4 regions of the Buttiauxella sp. AC142 genome follow, and region 1 is predicted to be linked to each of the others. Evidence: predicted binding sites of a transcription regulator. Region 1 holds the regulator's gene; each other region holds the start of a gene.
What was found. Region 1 encodes CRP, which controls carbon source genes, mostly activating them, when cyclic AMP is high. Its sites were predicted from a motif close to ATGTGANNNNNNTCACAT; they were not measured.
Positions count from the first base shown of each region.

Region 2: a site for CRP is predicted at 1,997-2,014, ahead of bhsA (multiple stress resistance protein BhsA). Genes of this name have one in related genera too.
Region 3: a site for CRP is predicted at 1,683-1,700, ahead of cdd (cytidine deaminase). Genes of this name have one in related genera too.
Region 4: a site for CRP is predicted at 2,245-2,262, ahead of udp (uridine phosphorylase). Genes of this name have one in related genera too.

Region 1 is NZ_CEEDCH010000001.1:4,141,186-4,145,387, reverse strand. It holds gene AC0IWZ_RS19370 (YccS/YhfK family putative transporter) at 1-1,803, opposite strand, end outside; gene crp (cAMP-activated global transcriptional regulator CRP) at 1,994-2,626, opposite strand; gene AC0IWZ_RS19360 (OsmC family protein) at 2,941-3,345, shown strand; gene AC0IWZ_RS19355 (phosphoribulokinase) at 3,375-4,202, opposite strand, start outside.
Region 2 is NZ_CEEDCH010000001.1:1,575,842-1,580,043, forward strand. It holds gene iutA (ferric aerobactin receptor IutA) at 1-89, opposite strand, end outside; gene AC0IWZ_RS07180 (siderophore-interacting protein) at 284-1,177, shown strand; gene AC0IWZ_RS07185 (TetR/AcrR family transcriptional regulator) at 1,207-1,839, opposite strand; gene bhsA (multiple stress resistance protein BhsA) at 2,087-2,344, shown strand; gene AC0IWZ_RS07195 (TetR/AcrR family transcriptional regulator) at 2,445-3,077, opposite strand; gene bhsA (multiple stress resistance protein BhsA) at 3,328-3,585, shown strand; gene ldtC (L,D-transpeptidase LdtC) at 3,657-4,202, opposite strand, start outside.
Region 3 is NZ_CEEDCH010000001.1:3,018,000-3,022,201, reverse strand. It holds gene sanA (outer membrane permeability protein SanA) at 1-607, opposite strand, end outside; gene cdd (cytidine deaminase) at 739-1,623, opposite strand; gene AC0IWZ_RS14060 (CidB/LrgB family autolysis modulator) at 1,754-2,449, opposite strand; gene AC0IWZ_RS14055 (CidA/LrgA family protein) at 2,446-2,847, opposite strand; gene ldtB (L,D-transpeptidase) at 3,045-3,965, opposite strand; gene AC0IWZ_RS14045 (ABC-F family ATPase) at 4,194-4,202, shown strand, end outside.
Region 4 is NZ_CEEDCH010000001.1:4,768,887-4,773,088, forward strand. It holds gene AC0IWZ_RS22255 (DUF1240 domain-containing protein) at 1-59, opposite strand, end outside; gene AC0IWZ_RS22260 (hypothetical protein) at 62-928, opposite strand; gene AC0IWZ_RS22265 (dienelactone hydrolase family protein) at 1,291-2,118, opposite strand; gene udp (uridine phosphorylase) at 2,386-3,147, shown strand; gene rmuC (DNA recombination protein RmuC) at 3,282-4,202, shown strand, end outside.

The sequences.
Region 1 (4,202 bases):
GTGCTCGCGGGCAAGTGTGGTCATCGCATTGATGTGTTCGACGATAAACTGGCTGTGCGTCACCCATAGTTTCATATCGGCAAGATAGTGCGAGTTAAATCCAGGTTCCTGCATCGCCTGGTTGAGCGAGTTGAATAAGGCATTGTGCGCCTGGTTGACCCTCATTCGCGAATACGCCAGCGGGGTGGGTTCCGGGTCGCTGCTCAGAATCAGGCGAATCGCATCCTGATCGCGCTCCAGAGCATCGTGGGCGTTCTGGCGCAGTAAACCACTTTGCCACTGTGGCCACAGCCACACCATGCCACCAAAGGCAATCAGGCAGCCGAGCAGCGTATCTATTAAGCGCGGAACGATGTACTGCTCGGCGCTGAGGGTGATGAGTTGCAGGGTGTAAACCGCCGTGACGGTAAAGCCAATTGTCGCCCAACCGTAACTCTTACGAATGAACAAATAGCTGACCAGCGTAATGATCAACATCGCGGCCAGCGCGATATCTTGCGGAAAGTGGAAGTGCAGCGCGATGCCCGCTATCGCTAAACCTGCAATGGTGCCTGCCGACCGGTGAAGAATTCTCACCCGGGTCGCGCCATAGCCGTTTTGCGTCACAAACATTACCGTCATCAAAATCCAGTAAGGTTTAGGCAGATGTAAAAACCCCCCCAAAATACTGGCGATGGTCAGCATTACACCTAATCTGGCGGCGTTACGCAGCGCGGCGGATTTCAAAGATAAATAGCTTTTCAGTGCTGCCCAAAGTGGCAAGCGACGCTGCCGGTCTTCCATCAAATCACGGATATACAACGGGCGCTGGGTGCGTAAAACACGGCCAATCCGACTGAAGTGATAATGGCAAAATTGCCCAACCGGGTTATCCGGATTTTGACGCGCGATTTTCTCAAGGGCATCAATCTGTTTATCCATCGTGAAACGCTGTGGGAACCGATGATAAAGAATGTCGTCAGCCAGCACGCGTAAACGCGCTGCAATGGTCTGCGCGTTCCAGCGAATCACGGCTTCAGCGTGACTTTTCTCAACCAGCTTTTGCACTTCGGCAGGTTGGTGGAGGCTGACGGAAATGTGTTCTTGTAAATCCAGAGCGACCTGAAACGCGCGCAGTAATCGCTTGTAGCCGTTTTGCTGATTCGCTGCCAGCATGTGTAATTGCTGGTAGCAAATAGTGATTAAATCAACGGCTTTTTGTTGACGCGCCAGCAGCGGAGGCAGCGCTTTTTCAGGGTCGGTATGCTGCGTTAGCATGCCATATTTGGCTTCGCAGTAATCCGCCAGTTGGCGATAGAGCAGGCTTAATGATTCGCGCAGTGGCTGCTCGCGCCACATCCAGAACCAAAACCAGTTAAACACGCCGTACCAAATTGTACCGCTGACATACAGCAGCATTGGCTTCCAGATGGGCATATTCCCCGCCATGCTGAGTGTAAAGATCGCGGCAATGAGTGAGGCGGGAAGCAGACGAGCGTGCAGGGAGCTGATTTCGGCTGTGACGCCCAGCAATAGCGCCATTACGGCCAATATCACCGGCAACGGCACTGAGGTATAAAGCAATAAAAGCTGCATGATCAAACTGCTGACGGCAAACAGGCTACCGCCGACGATCAGGCGTTTGAAGAAGCGTTTATGGGGAGTATCAAGTCCTGCAATGTTGCAGCAGGCAGGGACTAAAGAGAAAAGCAGGCCGGACTGGAGATTGCCAAAGAGCAAACCTACTGCCACCGGAAGGCACAGCACCAGCGTTTGCCGCAGTGCGTAGTTAACTTCAGGATGGTAGATCAGTCTTCGCCACATAAACCCTTCTTACTTAAAGCTGCAGCGGCGTTAGCTGCGTTCATTCACCCGAATCACTTACTTGAGTAAGCTCATCGGGATGAACTCACTTGCTGCCTTGCTGCAACTTCAATTAATCGGGTTTCGGATTTAGTTTTTTAGAGACAAAAAAGGCGTGTTATGAAGCAACACGCCATTTTTGAGACGGAGATTAACGAGTGCCGTAAACGACGATCGTTTTACCGTGAGCAGAGATCAGATTTTGATCTTCCAGCATTTTCAAGATACGACCAACGGTTTCGCGAGAGCAACCCACGATCTGACCGATTTCCTGACGGGTAATTTTTATCTGCATACCGTCCGGGTGGGTCATTGCATCAGGCTGTTTAGCCAGGTTCAGCAGTGTCTGCGCGATACGACCAGTCACATCCAGGAATGCCAGGTTACCCACTTTCTCAGATGTAACTTGCAGACGACTAGCCATCTGTGAAGACAGGCGCATCAGGATATCTGGATTGACCTGAATCAGCTGGCGGAATTTTTTATATGAAATTTCAGCCACTTCGCAGGCACTTTTAGCACGAACCCAAGCACTACGTTCCTGACCTTCTTCGAACAGCCCTAACTCGCCAATGAAATCGCCCTGATTCAGATAGGAGAGGATCATTTCCTTGCCCTCTTCATCTTTGATCAGAACAGCCACAGAACCCTTGACGATGTAATACAGCGTCTCAGCCTTTTCACCCTGGTGAATCAGTGTGCTCTTCGATGGATACTTATGAATGTGGCAATGGGACAAGAACCATTCGAGAGTCGGGTCTGTTTGCGGTTTGCCAAGCACCATGCGCGGTTATCCTCTGTTTTATAACTGGCTACCAACGACAGGACGCTAAACATCCTGTCTGGCGTTGCAAGTATTAGAATATTCCCCACCTTGGGGAGATGGCATGCAAGTCATTCTTGCTGCCTGTAATTAGTGATGTCCTCTGCATACATGCATAACGTCAATGTATCGATGTAGCATCTGGATTGTTTTAGCATAGCTTTTGACAAGTGTCTCCTATTGTCTCGTTTCAGCTTGACGCAGGTCGCCTTCCATTGCCAGATTTGCTGAATCTGCGTACTCTGAAAGACAATTTTTTCAACGGGAGAAGTAACATGCAAGCACGAGTGAAGTGGGTTGAAGGGTTAACCTTCCTTGGGGAGTCCGCTTCTGGACACCAGATTCTGATGGACGGTAATTCTGGCGATAAAGCACCCAGTCCGATGGAAATGGTTCTGATGTCCGCTGGTGGTTGTAGCGCAATCGACGTAGTTTCTATTTTGCAAAAAGGCCGCTACAACGTGACGGATTGTGAAGTGAAACTGACCTCTGAGCGCCGCGAAGAAGCCCCGCGTCTGTTCACACATATCAATCTGCATTTCATTGTGACAGGCAAAGAATTGAAAGATAATGCAGTTTCGCGTGCGGTAGACTTGTCTGCTGAGAAGTACTGTTCCGTTGCGTTGATGCTGGAAAAAGCCGTAAACATCACCCATAGCTACGAAGTGATTGAAAGCTAGAGTGAAGAAAAGGGCGGTGTTTAGCCGCCCTAATTATTGATATTTCTTCCTTCCGCCAGGCGCTTAACCAACGGCGTCATGATCAACTCCATTGCCAGTCCCATCTTGCCGCCCGGCACCACTAATGTATTGATGTGGGAAATAAATGAGCCTTGCAGCATGGCGAGCAAATACGGGAAGTCGATATCATCCAGACCGCGAAAATGAATCACGACAAAACTTTCATCTAATGACGGAATACCGCGTGCGGCAAACGGGTTAGAGGTATCTACCGTCGGTACGCGTTGGAAGTTGATGTGCGTGCGGGAAAACTGCGGCGTGATGTAGTTGATGTAATCGTCCATCGAACGCACGACGGAATCCATTACCGCTTCACGGGAATGACCGCGCTCGCTGGTGTCGCGCACCAGTTTTTGAATCCACTCCAGGTTTACAATCGGCACTACGCCAACCAGTAAATCGACGGCATTGGCGACGTCGTGCTGCGGGGTAACGACTCCGCCATGCAAGCCTTCATAAAACAAAACATCAGTCGGTTCTGGTAACGGCTGCCACGGAGTAAACGTGCCGGGAATCTGATTCCAGGGTACGGCTTCATCATAGGTATGAAGATATTTACGTGATTTACCCTGCCCGGTTTTGCCGTATTCAATAAACGTTTGTTCAAGCAAGCCAAAGTCGTTGGCTTCCGGCCCGAAGTAGCTGATATGACGGCCAAGGTCACGCGCTTTACGAATCGCCATATCCATTTCAGGACGGGTGAAACGATGGAAACTGTCGCCTTCAACTTCAGCTGCACGTAGGTTTAATTGCTGGAAGATTTTACGGAAGGCGATGCTGGTGGTGGTCGTTCCCGC
Region 2 (4,202 bases), 2.6 Mb from region 1:
ATATCTTCTTCTGAAGTTTGCTGCGCAAAAGCTGGAGCCATCATCGCCAGAAGCAGCGGGTTAAGCACCCAGCGTGCATTTTTATGCATCATCATCATTCCTTAGATGGAAAAGATTAACATTTGAAAATATTTTGAAATAAGAACGGACTGGATTTTGCCGATAACGGTTCTCATTATCAATCTCAATTGATAGTATTTCTTAAATTAATCTTATGAATAATCACATGATTTATGTGGTTTACTTTTTCTGGATGTTGGCCTGATGCGGCAAAGGAGTCGAAATGGCAGGAGTGCAAGGGTATCGCTTGTTTAATGTCCAGTTAGTGCATAAATCGCAAGTTTCACCTTCGCTATTGAGTCTGGTGTTTGGCGGTCCGGATGTTGCACATATGAAATGTGACTCGCCCGATCAGCGAATCAAAATGTTATTCCCCTCTGAAGATGGCTCTATTCCTGCTCTGCCGGAGCAAGGCGAGTGGTATCAATTGCTGCAACAATTGCCCAGAGAAAAGCGACCCGTGGTGCGCACTTATACCTTGCGCAAGGTTGATCGCGAGCGCCAGGAAGTCACCGTTGAATTTGTCAGCCACGGTACGGAAGGGCCGGCCTCAGCATGGGCAATTAACTCGCGACCTGGCGACCAGATTCAAATCGTTGCGCCTAATGCCGAATATACTCAAGACAGCGGTGGATACGAATGGACTCCGCCGAGCGGTTTACGCCATGGGCTAATCATCGCCGACGAAACGGCATTGCCCGCAGCGAAAGGTATTCTTGAATTGCTGGCTGCGGGGCAGAACCCGCCACAAATTCAGGCATTTTTTGAAGTGCCAGACGAAGGTGACTGTGTCGATTTGAGCGAGTTCAGTTTCGCGCAAATTCACTGGTTAGCGCGTAAAACAGCGAATGCCTCGCATGGAGAATGCCTGCTCAAATCCGTCAGAGAAAATGTGCAGCTACCTGAAGCCGCAGGCGTGACGGAGGAACTTAATGAAGAAGCGGAAGGCGAACTGCTGTGGGATAAAGCGACTACGGTAAGCAATGATTTTTACGGCTGGGTCGCGGCAGAATCCACGGTGGTGAAACTCCTGCGCCGCCATTTGATTGGTGAATGCGGTGTGAACCATGACACCATCAACTTTATGGCGTACTGGAGTAAAGGGCGGGAGCGTTAAAAGAGCAGGGCGGCAAACGCCGCCCTGTATTAGATTTTTTTAAGTTCTGGCATCAGCCGCATCGTCGTATTCACGATTTGCATCAGCTCTTCATAGCTGGCGTTTTCGCGCGCGCTCACTGACATCCCCTGAATAATACAGCACAGGTACTTAGCCAATTTACGGATACAACTGGTCGCAGGCATTTCGCCTTGTTCCTGGCGCTTGGCCAGAAAACGCACCAGCGTTTCTTCCTGCATCGACTGACGCGTTTTTATCACTGCCGCGATATCTTCCGAAGATGCGGCCAGCACGGAGGAAGTACAGATGATAAAGCAACCTGTTGGCGTGTCTTTCTCAGTAAAGAGCTTCGCAATCAGCGAAAAATAATCTTCCAGTGCTTGCTCGAGCGTGCGTTCTTCGCAGAACAGGCAATTCTCACGCATTTGCGAGAAACGTTCGATATAGCGGTCCAGAACGGCTTTGAATAACCCTTCTTTGTTGGTGAACTCTGCGTACAGCGTCGGAGCTTTTGCGCCCGTCGCTTCGACCAGATGCGCCAATGAAGTGGCTTCATAACCGTGTTGCCAGAACAAAGCCATGGCCTTGTCGAGTGCTGCTTCCCTGTCAAACACTTTCGGTCGGCCACGGCTTTTTTTAATGCAAGTCGTATCAGATGACATATGCGCCGTTTAACCTTTGTCTGTTTATTGAACGATCATTATAAAAATAATATCACGCGGTAGCTATAGGGAAGAGTGGAAAAATAATTATTTCCTATGCTTATGAAAATATAAGCTTTTATAAAATAATTAACGGTCATTATAAAATTAATTTGACGTGTGATGCAGATCACGTTTATGATTTAGTTATCGAACGTTAAGTAAATAAATTTAACGGCCTTATAAATGTTTATCCAAGGTAACTATCATGAAAAACGTAAAAAATCTTATTGCTGCTGTTGTTCTTAGCTCAATTTCATTTGCAAGCTTTGCAGCTGTTGAAGTTCAGGCTGCCCCAGTTGGCGAGCAGAAAGTAGGAACGATCAGCGCATCCGCCGGGACTAACCTGGGTTCTCTGGAAGACCAACTGGCGCAGAAAGCTGAAGCAATGGGCGCAAGTTCATTCCGCATTACTTCAGTCACTGGACCAAATACATTGCACGGTACTGCGGTAATTTATAAATAAGCCTGTGCCCTCTAAGTAAAAACTCTCTCCATAAGAAAGGCCCTGTTGAAAAACAGGGCCTTTTTCTATTGCTGAAAAGGGCGGCAGGCGCCGCCGAGGGTTAGATTTTTTTCAGCTCCGGTAACAAGCGAAGTGTCGTGTTGACGATCTGCTTTAATTCCTCGTGGCTTGCATCTTCCCGCGCGCTGACTGACATGCCCTGAACAATGCAACACAGGTATTTAGCCAAATTTCGAACGCAGGTTGTGGCCGGGATTTCACCTTTCTGTTGGTGCTGCTCGAGGAATTTAAGCAGCGTAGCTTCGAGCAGAGACTGACGAGCCTTGATCATTTCAGAGATATCGTGCGATGAAACTGCCAGAACGGATGAAGTACAAATCATAAAGCAGCCCGTTGGGGTTTCTTTATCGGTAAACAGTTTCGCCACCAGATAAAGATAATCCTCAAGCGCCTCTTCAAGCGTTCGATTGTCACAACGCAGGCAGGTCTCTCGCAGTTTCGTCACACGAGCCAGATAGCGGTCTAAGACGGCCTTGAACAAACCCTCTTTATTGGTGAATTCGGCATATAACGTTGGGGCTTTTGCCCCTGTTGCCTCAACCAGATGTGCCATTGAAGTGGCTTCGTAGCCGTGTTGCCAGAACAAAACCATGGCCTTATCGAGTGCGGATTCTTTGTCGAACACTTTTGGTCGGCCACGGCTTTTTTTGGTATCGCAGGTGTCGGTAGACATAATTAGCCGTTTTAACCTTTTCTATTTTATGAGCGATCATTATAAAAATAATATCTCATGGCTTCTACTGCTAGTTTGTCCAAAAATAAATCATGGCTATCTGTATGAAAAGTAAGTCATTAATAAAATAATTAACGGTCGTTATAAAAATAATTTGACGTGTGATGTAGATCACGTTTATTATTTACTTATCGAACGTTAAGTAAATAAATTAACGGGCTTACAAATCATCTGCTTAAGGTCAAAAATCATGAAAAACGTCAAAACTCTTATCGCTGCTGTTGTTCTTAGCTCAATCTCTTTCGCAAGCTTCGCGGCTGTTGAAGTTCAGGCAACGCCAGCAGGCCAACAGAAAGTAGGCACTATCACTGCAACCGCCGGGACTAACCTGGGTTCTCTTGAAGACCAACTGGCTCAGAAAGCTGATGAAATGGGTGCGAGTTCATTCCGTATTACTTCAGTCACTGGCCCGAATACATTGCACGGTACTGCGGTAATTTATAAATAAGATTCACGGTAAATCAGTTTCATAAAAAAAGGCCCTGTTAAAAAACAGGGCCTTTTTGCATCTCAAAACAATTAAATCTCGGTGCTGGCAATACCGTACGCGTTCACTTCAATCGGCATCCCGGAGCGGTGCTGCATGGCTTGCTCCATGACGCTAGCATCTGTTTCCGGTGCAGACTGGAACTGTTTCATCTGCTCCGTTAACACAATCGGAAGCACTTTCGGATCGTCATCAATGTGTTTAGACAGAGGCTGATGGACTTCAACTAAACGCCTGCCATCGGGCTCCACTGAGGTTTTAATCGCGGTGTTGATGATGCGCACTGGCGTACCAACAGGCATCTCTTTGTACAACGCTTTAATATCGTCATCACGCAGTCGAATACAGCCAGAACTCACGCGCATTCCAATCCCAAAGTCCGCATTTGTTCCGTGCAGCAGATAAACGCCGCCATAGGCTGCGAGGCGAATGGCATGGTGGCCCATTGGGTTTTCCGGCCCGGCTGGGACGACCGCCGGAAGTTTGATTCCGTTCGCCAGATAGCGCGCGCGAATATTGGCCGTTGGCGTCCAGGTCGGGTTGGCGCGTTTATCTGAAACGCTTGTGACCATAGTTGG
Region 3 (4,202 bases), 1.1 Mb from region 1:
GGAAGCGCGGCTCACGTTTGAAGATATACAAATCTGCCAGCGCACCTAAACGCGCACCAAACTCCCTGATACGCACTGTCATCATATTTTTTGGCGAAGGGACGGCGTAACACTGCGCCTGAATGCCCATATGCAGGGCAATAAAGAGGGCGCGTTCGCAGTGAAAACGCTGAGTGATAATAATAAAATCATTGGTATCAAAGACTTTTCGCGTACGAACGATAGAGTCCAGCGTACGGAAACCAGCGTAATCGAGCACGATATCGGCTGGATCGACACCACCGGCAATCAGGTCTTTACGCATGGTCATGGGTTCGTTGTAGCTTTGCAGCGCATTATCGCCGCTCAACAGCAGGTAGTTTACCTTGCCGCTGTTATAGGCATTTAACGCACCCTGAATTCGGAATTGATAATACTGATTAATCACACCGGTGCGGTAATACTTGGCGGTGCCCAACACCACACCAACCTGGCGATAGGGCAAATCTTGCAGTTCGTCGTAAACGTAAGGTGCAGTTTTCCAGCTTATCCAGCGGTCAAGACAAAGCGCAGCCACCACAGCCAAGCCGATTATCACCAACAGGCTATAAAACAAGCGCTTCAACATGGACTTGCGGCTCAATAAAGGGATGGAATTTTATCCAAGGCTACTTTACCTGGTGGTGAAGAGCAAGATTCGCGGAATTGGTTGGACTAAAAATCGCCAATGCGAGCGCTCTTGCGCCCGCATCGTTCTCATCAATTCAACAGTGCGCGGTCGATATTCATACAGCCCAACGCTTTTAACGTGGCGACTGTCGCGTCCCATTGTGTCAATGGCGCTTCGGCTTTTTCAGCCAGAATCGCACGCTGGATATCATTGTAATCGTAGCCGGAAAGGCTCAACAGATTCAGCGCAGCTTGCAGCGGGGGTAGGGAAGGGTTGAATGCGGCGTTTTCCGCATAACTACCGGTGAAAATTGTCCCATCGCGCATTTCCAGCGCGACACCCGAAGGCGCATTACTGTAAGGCGCATGGCTGCGGTTTGCAGCCGTGATGGCGGCATGGCTGAGTTCATCGCCTTGCAGCGTAAAACCATGATCCATTTCATCCAGCAGCAACGTTTTGATTTCTAAATCACGCGGACCAAATGCGTCTGGCAGATAGTCGCCAAGAGTTGCAGGCTTGCGGCCCGGCAAATTAATGCGCAATGCCACGCCGCTGTTCAGTTCATTCATAAACTGGCGGCAATGGCCACACGGCGTATAGTTGACGGTAATCGCGGCGAGGGCTTTTTCGCCACGCATCCACGCATGGGTAATTGCACTTTGCTCGGCATGAACGGTTTGCTGCATGGTGGAGCCAAGAAACTCCATATTGCCGCCGAAATAGAGATTTCCGCTGACGCCACGCGCTACCGCACCCACATAGAACTGCGACAAATCCGCGCGGGCACAGGCTGCTGCAAGCGGCAGCAAAGCAAATGCCAGCGCGTCATCATCAAACCCTGTCTGGGTTTTCAATGATTCCACTTCAGTAGCGCTAAACATCGCCGGGAAGTGGGCATCAGCAATCAAGGGTTGCAAAGCGGCTTGCAGTGAAGCCGGGAGTTGTGCGAGAGCAGCCTGAAAACGTGAGCGCATGGATCGTAGCCTCATAACAAGTAATTGAACCGTAGTTTACGGTTCTGTATGGGCTTTATATGTGATCTTTCTCTAATTACAAATGCAACTTATGAAATAAAGAATGAAATTGCGCGATCTCTCGCAAGTTTTAACCAAATACAGCCAAAATCACCGGGAATAAGAATGGGGCAACCAGCGACGTAATAATGCCGCAAATCACCAGCGCCAGTGAGCTGAATGCGCCTTCCTGGAAATCCAGTTCAGCACAACGCGCAGTCCCAAGGGCGTGAGAGGCAGCACCCATCGACAGGCCGCGCGACGCTTTGGTTTTAATACCCATTAGATTCAGAATGCTATGGCCAAATACCGCGCCCAGAATCCCCACGAAAATCACGCAGACGGCGCTAATTGCCGGGATGCCGCCTATACTGCCGCCCACAGCCATGGCAATCGGTGTGGTGACAGACTTAGGCAAGATTGACGCGGCGATTTGCGGTGTGGCACCCATTAATAATGCAACCGATGTACCGGTAATCATCGCGACCATGCTGCCAATAAAACAGATAGTGATAATGGATTTCCAGCGTGCACGAATCTGGTGAAGCTGTTCATACAGTGGGAATGCGAGGGCAACTACCGCCGGTTGTAGCAAATCGTTCAGCACTTTACTGCCAGCGAAATAGTGATCATAGGGCGTTCCGGTAAACACCAGAATAGGGATGATAACAATCATCGAAACCAGTAACGGGTTCAGCAGCGGTGACTTATAGCGCATTCCGATTTGGCGGGCGAGAAAGAAGGTCACCAGTGTTAAAGGTAAAGACCACCAGATATGATGCATCATTTTGTTTCACCCTCGCTTTCACCCACGACTTTACGTTCGCCGTGAACCAAATGAGAACTCCAGCTCACGATAACTAATACCACTAAGGTACTGATAAAGCAGGAGACAACCACCGGGCCAAATTGCTGTTTAATCACATCAACATACTGCATGACGCCCACACCAATCGGTACAAAGAGCAACGCCATATAACGAATCAGCAGGTGGCAACTTGGTTTAACCCATTTCGCTGGCAGGATTTGCAGAGAGAGCAAAACAAACAGAATTAACATGCCAATAATGCTGCCGGGAATGGTGATCGGCAACAGCGATGCAATAGCAATGCCCACATATAAGCATATGTAAATTAATACAAATGAACGCAGGTACTGCCAAATTACGGTGAGCGAATTACGCATGGTGATGACCCTTTAAGAAACGCATTCATCATACAATTAAAGCTGAAAATGTGCTACCGATCACATCATGAATTATGAGCATACCAAATATTCCAAATTGGAACGTTCCAGAATGTTTTGGGCAATCTGCCAAATCCCATTTTGCAGGCATAAAAAAAGCGACCCGTAGGTCGCTTAGTTATGCTCGAAAGGTTCGATTAGTTCAAACGTACCGGCATACCGGAACGGTTCAGAATCGCCTGATCCAGCACGGTGCTGTCAACGTCTGGCTGAGCGGTAATGGCAGTCACGTTGCTTTTCAGCGCGATTGGCACGATCTCAGTTGAGTTGAACTGCTCTTCAGTCGTGGACAGTGGGTTATGCACTTCTACATAGCGCGTACCATCTGGCTCAACGGTGGCTTTCACCGGTTCGTTGATGAACTGAACGCGCGTACCGACTGGCACTTTCTCGAACAGGAATTTGATGTCTTCGTTACGCAGACGCACACAACCGTGGCTCACACGCAGGCCGATACCAAAGTTGGCGTTGGTGCCGTGAATCGCATACAGACGGCCAATGTACAGCGCGTACAGACCCATTGGGTTATCCGGACCGGCTGGAACAACGGCTGGCAGCGGCGTACCGGCAGCAATATATTCTGCGTGCATTTTTGCCGTTGGTGTCCAGGTCGGGCCTGCTTTCTTACGTTCTACCTTAGTGGTCCAGTTCAGCGGAGTATCTTTACCCAACTGGCCGATACCGATTGGCAACACGATAACGGTGTTGGTGCCAGCCGGGTAGTAGTAAAGGCGCATTTCAGCACTGTTAATCACGATACCTTCATGAACGGTATCCGGCAGAATTAACTGCTGAGGAATGTTCAGGATGGTGCCAGGCTTTGGCAGATACGGGTCTACACCTGGGTTAGCTTCCAGCATGTTGGAAAGGCCCATCTGGTAACGCGCCGCATATTCTTCCAGCGGTGCAGTGCTACCTTCAGGGATAGTAACAACCTGGTTTTGACCAATCAGACGACTGCCATCGGTTGGCAGAGGATAAGTCACGGCAGAAGCTGTTTTGCTAAAAGCCACGACAGCCACAAATGCCAGTAAAATTGTGCGTAGTTTCATATTCATTTTATGCGAAGTATTTATGGCCATGCAGGCTAGTTAGTGAAGAGACGGAGCGATTTAAGCGCGCATTATATGTGCATTCTGTCAGACAGGGAAATCAGATGTGGATTAAATCACACTTTTTTGCATATTGATTATTTAATCACCAGCGCACAAGCAGAGCGATCTACACGTTGAGTTATGGCATAATGTGCCCGATCTCACATATTACAATTTTATCAGGACATCTCTGTGCTAGTT
Region 4 (4,202 bases), 630 kb from region 1:
ATCAAAACGACAGCAGCGCCACGATACAGTAGCCATTCTAAAATAGTTTCTCTATGCATTTTTAGTCCGATGTATTCGCGAGTAAGTTTAGAAATGAAGAAGAGTGTTGCTGATTCCACTCGTTCATCCGTTGCTCTTCTGCCAGGGCAATACGTAATTTTTCTTTTAGGCTGGCAGATAAACCAAGCTGATCATCTAATGCATTTAATTCTATATTTAGAGCTATACCTGCGATGATAACTATAGATGCTGTAACAATTACTGGCGCTCCCAGTAAAACAAATACTCCACCCACAACCCCAAGCACCACACTTGACACAATAATCTTTGCGACATCCATCGTGACATCAACTAAAAAATCAACCAGATCATAATTCGATTTAAATATCAGTTCCACGGCTCGCCAGGCAAGTGAGCAACAAATACAAAATTTAGTGCCTTTAACAATTGAAGTACCGAGTCCACGTATTCCAATCCCCATTTCCAGTATTTGTGGATTGCGTAAACTATAACGTGTGCCATTCAGAATACGTCGTAATGCAGGGTAGCCAGTTAATTTAATATAATCCGTTCCGCCTATACGGCATTTTAGCGCTCTGATTCCCAGTGACTGGAATCTGATAACGAGTTTTCCAAATTCATTATGGTATGTCATCAATTTACTGGCAGTTCGAAACCCATCCAAACCGTCTTTAATGTTTCCTGGGCCAGCCCGGTAAGAAAACATGTAATCGACCTTGCCGAGAAGTTCATCCACAACATTCTGCGCTTCATCCAGCGTAAGCAACATGATGTAGCGGCTTTCTGTAATAAATGTACCGTTCATTACGGCCATATCACGTATTGCGGGGCTCATGCTGGGAAAGGAGCTAAAGGTATGCTCGTCTAACAAATAGTCTTTGGGTTTATGCGGCCTCAGTTCTGACATGATTTATTCCCTTTATCATGGTTTCTTAAGAAATATGTTTTAAACAGAAGGTTTTCAGATTCTGTTCTTAAGAATAAAGGGATGCAAATTATTTATAGAATCAATCCGGGTATTAACTATTTATATACTTAATACCCATCCTGTAAATTATTGATTAAATATATAAGCCAATAAAAATATGTAACAGGCTATAGAACTAAGTTCCCTCTACTTAAACCCACCTTCATTTTCGAATGTAATCAATAATCCATACACCAACGTGTTGTAAGGCGACAGGATTAAAAAAAGCAGACTCAAGAGTGTGAGCTAATACACTTATTATTGATAGGGTAAATGCCCCGGTAGTACCAGGGCGAAATCCGTTACTTCTTGGCCGCGTAACGCTCGAACCAGCGCAGCATGCGCTGCCAGCCATCTTTTGCTGATTCTTCATGGTAGCTCGGACGATAATCTGCATTGAAGGCATGACCTGCTTGGGGATAGACGATAATTTCTGCGTTAGCATTCGCTGCGCGTAACGCCTGGCGCATGGTTTCTACGGTATCCAGCGGTATTCCCGTATCTTGCCCGCCGTACAGTCCGAGTACCGGTGCATTAAGGTTGATAGCCACATCGACCGGGTGATGTGGAGAATTCAGCGATTTTTCTCCCACCAGTTTACCGTACCAGGCGACCGCCGCTTTCAGTTGTGGATTATGCGCGGCGTATAACCATGCGATACGTCCGCCCCAACAAAAACCAGTCACCATCAGGCGGTGTGCATCACCGCCATTTCTCGCTGCCCAGTTGGCTACGTGATCGAGATCTGCCAGAACTTGTGCATCGGGAACTTTAGAAACCAGCCCGCTAAACAGCGTCTGAATATCAGCAAAATCATTAGGATCGCCCTGGCGAAAGTAGAGTTCCGGCGCGACAGCGAGATAGCCTTCTAACGCCAGGCGACGGCAAACATCGCGAATATGTTCATGTACGCCGAAAATTTCCTGCACCACAATTACGATCGGTAAAGAGCCTTCAACACCTTTCGGCCTGGCGTGGTAAGCGGGCATGTTTTCGCCCTGAGTGGGTATAGAGGTTTCCCCTGCCAAAACTCCGTTGTCCGGGGTATGTAATACAGTGGAAGCAAGAGGGGAGGCCGCGGGTGCGAAATTTCCGCCCGGCGATTGACCTGATTGTTGTTCTTCTTTCATTGTCATTATCCTTTTTTAATAACGCACAGCGGTAACTATAGCCAACCCCGTGCAAATTGAATGAATTTGGGAGTGGTTCGGTGTCTGTTGTTTAGGTATAAGCGCAATGAATGAATACCTGCATAAATGTGATTTTCATCACTATTGCAGTTGAAAATAATGTAACTTGTTTCATTCAAAGTGAAATGCGTCACGAAATTCTTTACCGGGGTTCTGTACAGTACCTCTAAGCAATGCAAGCCAACCTATTAAACAGAGGAGTCTGTTATGTCCAAGTCTGATGTTTTTCACCTCGGCCTCACTAAAAGCGACCTGCAGGGGGCAACACTTGCCATCGTCCCGGGCGACCCTGAGCGAGTTGAAAAAATCGCTGTACTGATGGACAAGCCGGTCAAATTGGCTGCCCACCGTGAATTTACTACCTGGCGTGCTGAGTTAGACGGCAAGCCAGTGATCGTCTGCTCAACCGGTATCGGTGGCCCGTCTACTTCTATCGCTGTGGAAGAATTAGCGCAGTTGGGCATTCGTACCTTCTTGCGTATTGGCACGACCGGTGCGATTCAGCCACATATCAACGTCGGTGATGTTCTGGTGACTACGGCTTCTGTGCGCCTTGATGGTGCCAGCCTGCACTTTGCGCCAATGGAATTCCCAGCGGTTGCTGATTTTGCGTGTACCACCGCTCTGGTTGAAGCTGCGAAGTCTATCGGCGCGACCACGCACATTGGTGTGACGGCGTCCTCCGATACTTTCTACCCAGGCCAGGAGCGTTACGACACCTTCTCAGGCCGCGTAGTGAACCGCTACAAAGGCTCCATGGAAGAGTGGCAGCAGATGGGTGTGATGAACTATGAGATGGAATCCGCCACACTGTTGACCATGTGCGCAAGCCAGGGTCTGCGTGCCGGTATGGTTGCAGGCGTGATTGTAAACCGTACTCAGCAAGAAATTCCTAACGCTGAAACCATGAAGAAAACCGAAAGCCACGCGGTGAAAATTGTGGTCGAAGCTGCTCGTCGCTTAATCTAATCCCTTAAAGCCGGTGCAAGCCGGCTTATTTTTACGCTTTGCGTAACGCCTCGCAGTAAACTCCTTTTCATCTGGACATTTATACAGCACAATTTTATTTTGCTGATGCCTGGTATGGCTTTGTGGGAGTGACTGTGGATATTTCTATTTTATTCGGGCTCGGTATTGCGCTGGTTGGTGTTCTGACTGGCTGGTTGCTGGCAAGTTTGCGGGCAGCACAGCGGCAATCTGCACTGTATGAAGAGCAGCGAGAAATCTACGGCGAACTCACTGCTGCCCGGCAAGAAATGCAGCAAAACCAGCACTGGAAAGAGGAATGCGAGCAACTCAATCGTGAATTACGCACGCAGCTAGAAATCAACAGTGCGCAGGAAGCGGATATCCGCGAACTCTCCACATTGCTGGAGCAAACCCGTCTAAATGCTGACGATAAACATCGCCAGATGCTTAATAGCGAACAGCGACTCAGCGAACAATTTGAAAACCTCGCCAACCGAATCTTTGAACAAAGCGGCCGAAAAGTTGAAGAACAAAACCGCCAAAGTTTGAATGGCTTGCTGTCGCCATTGCGCGAACAACTGGATGGCTTTCGCCGCCAGGTGCAGGATAGCTTTGGTCAGGAGGCTCGCGAGCGGCACACGCTGACTCATGAGATCCGCAACCTTCAGCAGCTAAATGCTCAGATGGCGCAAGAGGCGCTAAACCTCACCAAAGCCCTGAAAGGGGATAACAAAACGCAGGGTAACTGGGGCGAGGTCGTATTGACCCGCGTACTGGAAGCATCCGGTTTACGTGAAGGTTATGAATACGAAACTCAGGTGAATATCCAGCTCGAAAATAACAGCCGTATGCAGCCAGATGTCATCGTACGTTTGCCGCAAGGCAAAGATGTGGTGATCGACGCCAAGATGACGCTGGTGGCCTATGAACGTTATTACAATGGCGACGACGAGTTAACGCGAGAAAGTGCGCTCAATGAACATATTGCAGCGATGCGTAATCACATTCGTATGCTGGGCCGCAAAGATTATCAGCAATTACCGGGTTTGCGTTCG